2 linked regions of the Parasegetibacter sp. NRK P23 genome follow. The protein of the gene in region 1 interacts with the protein of each later gene in a pairwise test. Links are inferred from orthologs where the notes say so. Each region holds a gene or a part of one and is shown in the gene's direction. Other genes may lie near its edges.

Region 1 (3,561 bases):
CTGCTCTTTCACTGGAAAACGCAGCCGGTGGATTGGCCCCTGCCGGAACATGCACATAAATCCTCCGAACGGTTTTTGGCGGTTCCGGCTCCTGCTTTTGAACGGATTCCGCCACTATTGGCGCACTGGGGACGCCTTCGTTTTTTTCTTCCTGCTTTTTGTAGAACCTGTCAAACGGCTGTTCTTCCACCAAAGGCGCGTACGCACTGAGTTCGGGAATCTCACCCGGGTAACGCCAGGCGGCGCTTTTGCCTTCGGCCCAAACCAGGTCGTATGGCTTTAATCCTTTGGAAATCAATTCCTCCAGTGAAAAAGGACCATGTTGGCGGTTGTCGCGGAGCAGCAGATAAGTAGGCATACAAACAGGGTTTTGATTATCAACGCTAATGCAGTGCCGCAGTTTGTGAAAGAATCGTTATTTATCGGTACGGGCTCCTGTTAAAAAACGGGTAAAACGGGTGGAAAAATACCCTAAAAAAACACCCCTTAAACGCTGGTTTTCAGGGGGGGAAGAAGTAGATTTGCCACCGCCTCCGGTGTATGCCGGAACAGCGTTAAAACGAACAAGATTACCTGAAATATTATGGAAGAAAACAATTTGCCGCAGGAGACCCAGGACAATAACCGGATCATAGAGATCAATATTGAGGAACAGATGAAAACGGCCTATATCGACTATTCCATGTCGGTGATCGTTGGCCGGGCCTTACCCGATGTAAGAGATGGGTTCAAACCTGTACACCGCCGTATTTTGTTCGCGATGAACGAACTGGGGGTGAATTCCAACAAACCACACAAGAAATCCGCCCGTATCGTAGGGGAAGTGCTGGGTAAGTACCACCCACACGGTGATAGTTCCGTGTACGATGCGATGGTAAGGATGGCGCAAGACTGGAACATGCGTTACACGATGGTAGACGGTCAGGGCAACTTTGGCAGCCAGGATGGCGATGAGCCCGCGGCCATGCGTTATACGGAAGTAAGGCTGAAAAAGATCGGTGAAAGTATGCTTGACGATATCGAAAAGGATACCGTTGACTTTCAACTGAATTTCGATGATTCCCTCCAGGAGCCCACGGTACTGCCTACCAGAATTCCCCAACTCCTGGTGAACGGTTCCAGCGGTATCGCCGTTGGTATGGCCACCAACATTCTTCCCCATAACCTCACTGAAGTAATCGAAGGTTGCGTGGCGTATATTGATAACCGTGAAATTACCGCGGAAGAACTCTGCAAATACGTAAAAGCGCCCGATTTCCCGACAGGTGGTATCATCTGGGGCATGGAAGGCGTGAAGCAGGGGCTGCTTACCGGAAGGGGCAGGGTAGTGCTGCGCGGAAAACTGCATGTGGAAACCAAACCCTCGGGCAGAGAGCAGATCATCATTACTGAAGTGCCTTACCAGGTAAACCGCGATTCGCTTTGCGACCGCGTGGGTCAACTGGTGACCGATAAAACCATTGAGGGCATCGCCCACATCAACAACGAATCCAACCAGAAAGAAGGTACCCGTATCGTGATCGACCTGAAGCGCGACGCGGTAGCCAATATTGTGATCAACCAGTTGTACAAGTTCACGGAGCTGCAAACCTCTTACGGTATCAACAACGTGGCGCTGGTGAAAGGACGTCCCAAAATCCTGAACATCCGCGACATGATCTCTGAGTTTATTGAATTCAGGCATGAAGTGGTAGTGAGAAGGGCTGAATACGAACTGAAAGAGGCCCGCAAAAAAGCGCATATCTTACAGGGTTACCTCATCGCATTGGATCACCTGGACGAAGTGATCGCGATGATCCGGAACTCTCCGTCACCAGATGTGGCCCGCGATAACCTCGTGAATGCCGGATGGGGACTGGATGAGATCCAGGCCAAAGCGATTCTGGAATTGCGTTTGCAACGTCTTACCGGCATGGAAAGAGATAAAATCCGCGAGGAGTTCGACCAGTTGCTGAAGATCATCGCCGGACTGGAGGAACTGCTCGGTAACGAAGGACTACGTTTCGATCTCATCAAAAAAGAACTGGAAGAAGTAAAAGAGAAATTCGGTGATGAACGTAAAACCGAAATCACTTACCTCGCGGATGAAATGAACATTCTTGATTTCATCGCGGAAGAAGATGTGGTGATCACCATTTCTCACCTCGGTTACATCAAACGTACTTCGGCAACGGAATACCGCCAGCAGAAAAGAGGCGGCCGTGGCGCAATTGGCGGCCGTACCAGGGAAGAAGATTATATCGAACACCTGTTCGTGGCCTCTACGCACCATACGTTGCTGTTCTTCACGGAAAAGGGCCGTTGTTTCTGGTTGAAAGTATATGAGATTCCGGAAGGAGAGAAAAACAGCAAGGGCCGTGCGATCCAGAACCTGATGCAGTTGCCCCCGGATGATAAGGTGCGTGCCATCATCGATATCGCTAAATTACAGGATAAAGAATTCGTCAACAGCCATTACATCGTGCTGTGTACCAAAAAGGGCGTAATTAAAAAGACCTTGCTGGAAGAATTCAGCCGCCCGCGCCAGAACGGCGTGAACGCCATCACGGTGGTGGAAGGCGACCAACTCCTGGAAGCAAGACTCACCAACGGTTCCATGGAAATCATGATGGCCGTGAAGAGTGGACGTGCCATCCGTTTCCCAGAGGAAAAAGTTCGTCCGACAGGCCGTGGCGCCATCGGTGTTTCCGGTATTGAAGTGGACGATGAAAACGATGAGGTGATTGGCATGGTATGTGTTTCTAAGGAAGATAAAACCCGTACCATACTGGTAGTGAGCGAGAAAGGATTCGGGAAAAGAACACCGCTCACCGATGAAAGTGGCGAAGATGTTTACCGCATCACGAACCGCGGTGGTAAAGGGGTAAAAACGATGAGCGTGACAGATAAAACGGGTAGCCTGGTGGGTATTCTTGATGTTACCGAAAAACAGGACCTGATGATCACTTGTAAGAGTGGCATCACCATCCGTACCGCGGTAGCTGACATCAGGGAAGCAGGACGCGCCACACAGGGCGTGAAGCTGATCCGCCTGGATGAATCCGACGCTATCGCCGCAATTACCGCCATCGATGAGATTGAAGAAGCGGAGCTGGTTGAAGACGAAGTAAGCACGGATGCCGCGGAAGTAAGTTCAGAAACACCAACCGCTGAACCGAATGCGGGAGAAGAAAACAGCGGAGATACAACGGAACAGGAAGAAAATTCATCTAACGACTAAACTACATACAGAGAAATCAAAATTATAAACATGAAAAAAATTTTGCTCGCTTCCATGATTGCTGTCGTAGGTTTCAGCGCCAGCGCACAAAACCTTGATAAGGTGAAAACGCTGCTGAAATCGAACAAATTCGAAGAAGCAAAAACCGAGATCGACAAGATCGCGGAAACCGAGAAGTTTGCCAAGAACCCCGATGTATGGTACAACAAAGCAAAAGTGTACGCCGCGATCGCGGATAACGAAGCGGAAGCCGCCAAAGTACCGGGCGCGCGTGCAACAGCTTTCGAAGCGTTGAAAAAGTACGTGGATATGGATACCAAGCAACACATCAGCATGCAGCT
Region 2 (3,328 bases), on another replicon or contig:
AGCGATTCCTCATATTCACTGTTCAGCACCTGTTCGAGGACCAGACGGGTCTTGTTGTTGATGGAAAGCGCTTTCGAAAAAGTAGTGCTCCTTTCAAAACTCAGGATGGAATAAGTAATATCTGATTTATCCTTCCCGCGTGCGTACTGCGCCAGGTGATCGGGATTAAAGCGGAAACTCAGCACATCCAGTGTATCCACCCTTCCGCCGCAGAAATCCTCCGTTTTATCCTTACAATCGCGGCAGGCCCCTTGCGTATTCTTACAATACACATTTCCTGTAATACAAAATTTCAGTTCAAGGTAGGATTCTTCCTGTTGTGCGGGATCAACATGATACACCAGCATGCCCACATCTTCAGCGGACCATTCGGGGAAACGACGGTAACGCTGCACCTGGTACTGAATACCTCCCTGCATGGTACTTTTCCTGGATTGCACCAGTTCCAGGTCGCCCTGGCTCATTTTACCACGCCTGGATAAAGCCAGGATATCATTTTTCACGAGCATAGGCTGCAAAGTTAGCTGCTGGAGTTGAAAACTGGTTTTGCCGATTGTCATGGAATGGTAAACCTTAACGGTGTTAGGTATACTCGGCGTACCCGGTGGCACCGTTAAAGCGGTGCCGCCGGGTACGGTGTTTTCCCGGTCGTAAAACCCGTCTTTTTCTCCCCATTGAGTGGGTATAAAAACATGTGGCGTGAATTGGCCTAACCCCCTAATTTTCTTACATTTGCTGGAATAATCCGATCGGAAAAAAGGATTAGGAGCAAGCATTTATGAGCACAGAAATTCAGGAACCAATCAGTACACCCGTAAACGGGTATGGCGCAGATAGTATCCAGGTATTGGAAGGCCTTGAGGCCGTAAGAAAAAGGCCGGCAATGTACATTGGCGATATCGGGGTGAAAGGTTTGCACCACCTTGTATATGAGGTGGTTGACAACTCCATAGATGAGGCCCTCGCCGGGTATTGTAAAAATATTTTCGTTACCATCCACGAAGACAATAGTATTTCCGTGCAGGATGACGGCCGTGGTATCCCCACCGGTATGCACCCGAAAGAGAAAAAATCAGCCCTGGAAGTGGTGATGACCGTTCTCCACGCGGGTGGTAAGTTCGACAAGAACACTTACAAGGTGTCTGGTGGTCTGCACGGTGTGGGTGTTTCCTGCGTAAACGCGCTTTCCCGCGATTTACTGGTGACCGTTCACCGGGAAGGAAAGGTTTTCCAGCAGGAATATAAGATCGGCGTACCCCAGTATGCCGTAAAAGAAGTGGGCACCACCGACCGTACAGGTACAACCGTTCATTTCTGGCCCGACACCACCATCTTTACCGTTTCTGAATACAACAGGGAAATCCTGGAAGGAAGGCTGCGCGAACTGGCTTACCTGAACAAAGGCATCAGCATCACGATCCGCGACCTCCGGGAGAAAAATGAAGAAGGTACGCCCTACGAAATCAACTTCTTCAGCGAAGGAGGTATCATTGAATTCGTGGAAATGCTGGACCGCAACGGTAAAAGGACACCACTTATCGGCAGTACATTGTATGTTGAAGGGTATGACGAAACCGCGCATGTTACCGTAGAAGTGGCCATGACCTACAACAACGATTTCAAGGAACACATTTTCTCTTACGTCAACAATATCAATACGATAGAAGGCGGTACACACGTAACGGGCTTCAGAAGGGCGCTTACCCGTGTGTTCAAGAACTACGGTGAGAAACAGGGCCTTTTCGAAAAAGCCAAGGTGGAAGTAGAAGGTGATGATTTCCGGGAAGGACTCAGCGCCATCATCTCCGTGAAAGTACCGGAACCCCAGTTTGAAGGACAGACGAAAACCAAGCTGGGCAACAGCGAAGTGAGCGGTATCGTGGAAACCACGGTGGCCCGCGTACTGGACGCCTACCTGGAAGAGAACCCCAAAGAAGCGAAGAACGTTATTTCCAAGGTGATCCTCGCCGCCCAGGCCAGGGTGGCCGCCAAAAAAGCACGTGAACTGGTGCAAAGGAAAACCGTGCTCAGCGGAGGTGGTCTTCCCGGTAAACTGGCAGACTGCTCCGAAAGGGATCCGGAAAGATGCGAACTGTATCTCGTCGAAGGAGACTCGGCCGGTGGTACCGCCAAACAGGGCCGCGACCGTAGCTACCAGGCGATTCTCCCACTCAGAGGTAAAATTCTGAACGTTGAAAAAGCACTGGAACATAAGATATTAGAGAATGAGGAAATCAGGAATATGTACACAGCCCTGGGTGTTACGGTAGGAACGCCTGAAGACCCCAAGGCGCTGAACCTGGTTAAACTCCGCTACCACAAGCTGATCATCATGACGGATGCCGATGTGGACGGATCGCACATCGCCACCCTGATCCTGACCTTTATTTTCAGGTATATGAAGGAACTGGTGCTGAACGGGTACGTTTACATCGCCCAGCCACCACTTTACCTGGTAAAGAAAGGCAAAGAACAGGTCTACGCCTGGAACGAAGAACAACGTAAAGCGCTGGTGGAGAAACTCGGCGGTGGCAAGGAAGATTCCGTTAACATCCAGCGATACAAGGGGTTAGGAGAAATGAACGCTGAACAATTGTGGGAAACAACTATGAATCCCGCCACCAGGACCCTGAAACGCGTAACCCTCGAAAGTGCCGCCGAAGCCGACCTGGTATTCAGTATGCTGATGGGCGACGAAGTAGCTCCCCGCAGGGAATTTATTGAGACACACGCTAAGTATGCAAAAATTGACGTATAAACCCTACCTTTAACGCAATTAACTACAATGCCTGTTTTGCTTGCAACAGGATTGTACCATTTAAGAACCAATAATCTCGAGCAACATGAGCAACAACGACATCATCACAGCTTATTGCGTGAAAACTAAGGAAAAGGACGTACCCATGCAGGATGCGGTAGTTACCAAAACCTCACGCGGTGGCTATATGGCGCAGGGCCATGATGGTAAAGGAAATAAACTCACCACCATGCTGGGCGAGGCAAAAGCGCTGGCCGCCATCAAGGCCGGTAATGCCAAACAAGGATGGTAAGAAAAAAGTCCCGCCAAACGGCGGGATTTTTTTTCACCCTACATTTGCCGGAAATCTCCGGAATTCATGCAAAGCCCGCTCTCAGCTATCCTTAAGAATATTTCGATGCCGGCCAGTCCGCCCTCGCATTATAAAAGCCGCGTATTCCTGCTTTCCCTCTGTTTCTTTCTTTTCTGCGGCAGCGCCTCCGCTCATTTTTACTACGACAGGAATTTTCCCTTTGCGGGTACAGCCCCAGATCTTTCGAAGATGCTTCCGGATTCCGCTGGAAAAAGTTC

The links.
Region 2: the proteins of gyrA (region 1) and gyrB interact in binary tests that used the Escherichia coli proteins (3 or more experiments, as listed by UniProt). The link is inferred for Parasegetibacter sp. NRK P23 from one-to-one orthologs.

The regions. Positions count from the first base shown.
Region 1 is NZ_JAMDLG010000001.1:1,930,197-1,933,757, reverse strand. Bases 188-3,420 are described here. They hold gyrA (DNA gyrase subunit A), read left to right. Parts: upstream 188-583; coding sequence 584-3,220; downstream 3,221-3,420. Other genes in these bases: M4J38_RS07865 (hypothetical protein), read left to right, coding at 3,251-3,420; M4J38_RS07875 (DUF4339 domain-containing protein), read right to left, coding at 188-358. Outside these bases: more of M4J38_RS07875, read right to left, coding at 1-187; more of M4J38_RS07865, read left to right, coding at 3,421-3,561. UniProt on the Escherichia coli protein: A type II topoisomerase that negatively supercoils closed circular double-stranded (ds) DNA in an ATP-dependent manner to maintain chromosomes in an underwound state.
Region 2 is NZ_JAMDLG010000007.1:97,135-100,462, reverse strand. Bases 269-3,268 are described here. They hold gyrB (DNA topoisomerase (ATP-hydrolyzing) subunit B), read left to right. Parts: upstream 269-778; coding sequence 779-2,758; downstream 2,759-3,268. Other genes in these bases: M4J38_RS17095 (type IV pilus biogenesis/stability protein PilW), read left to right, coding at 3,117-3,268; M4J38_RS17100 (hypothetical protein), read left to right, coding at 2,844-3,050; M4J38_RS17110 (AraC family transcriptional regulator), read right to left, coding at 269-509. Also shown: more of M4J38_RS17110, read right to left, coding at 1-268; more of M4J38_RS17095, read left to right, coding at 3,269-3,328. UniProt on the Escherichia coli protein: DNA gyrase negatively supercoils closed circular double-stranded DNA in an ATP-dependent manner to maintain chromosomes in an underwound state.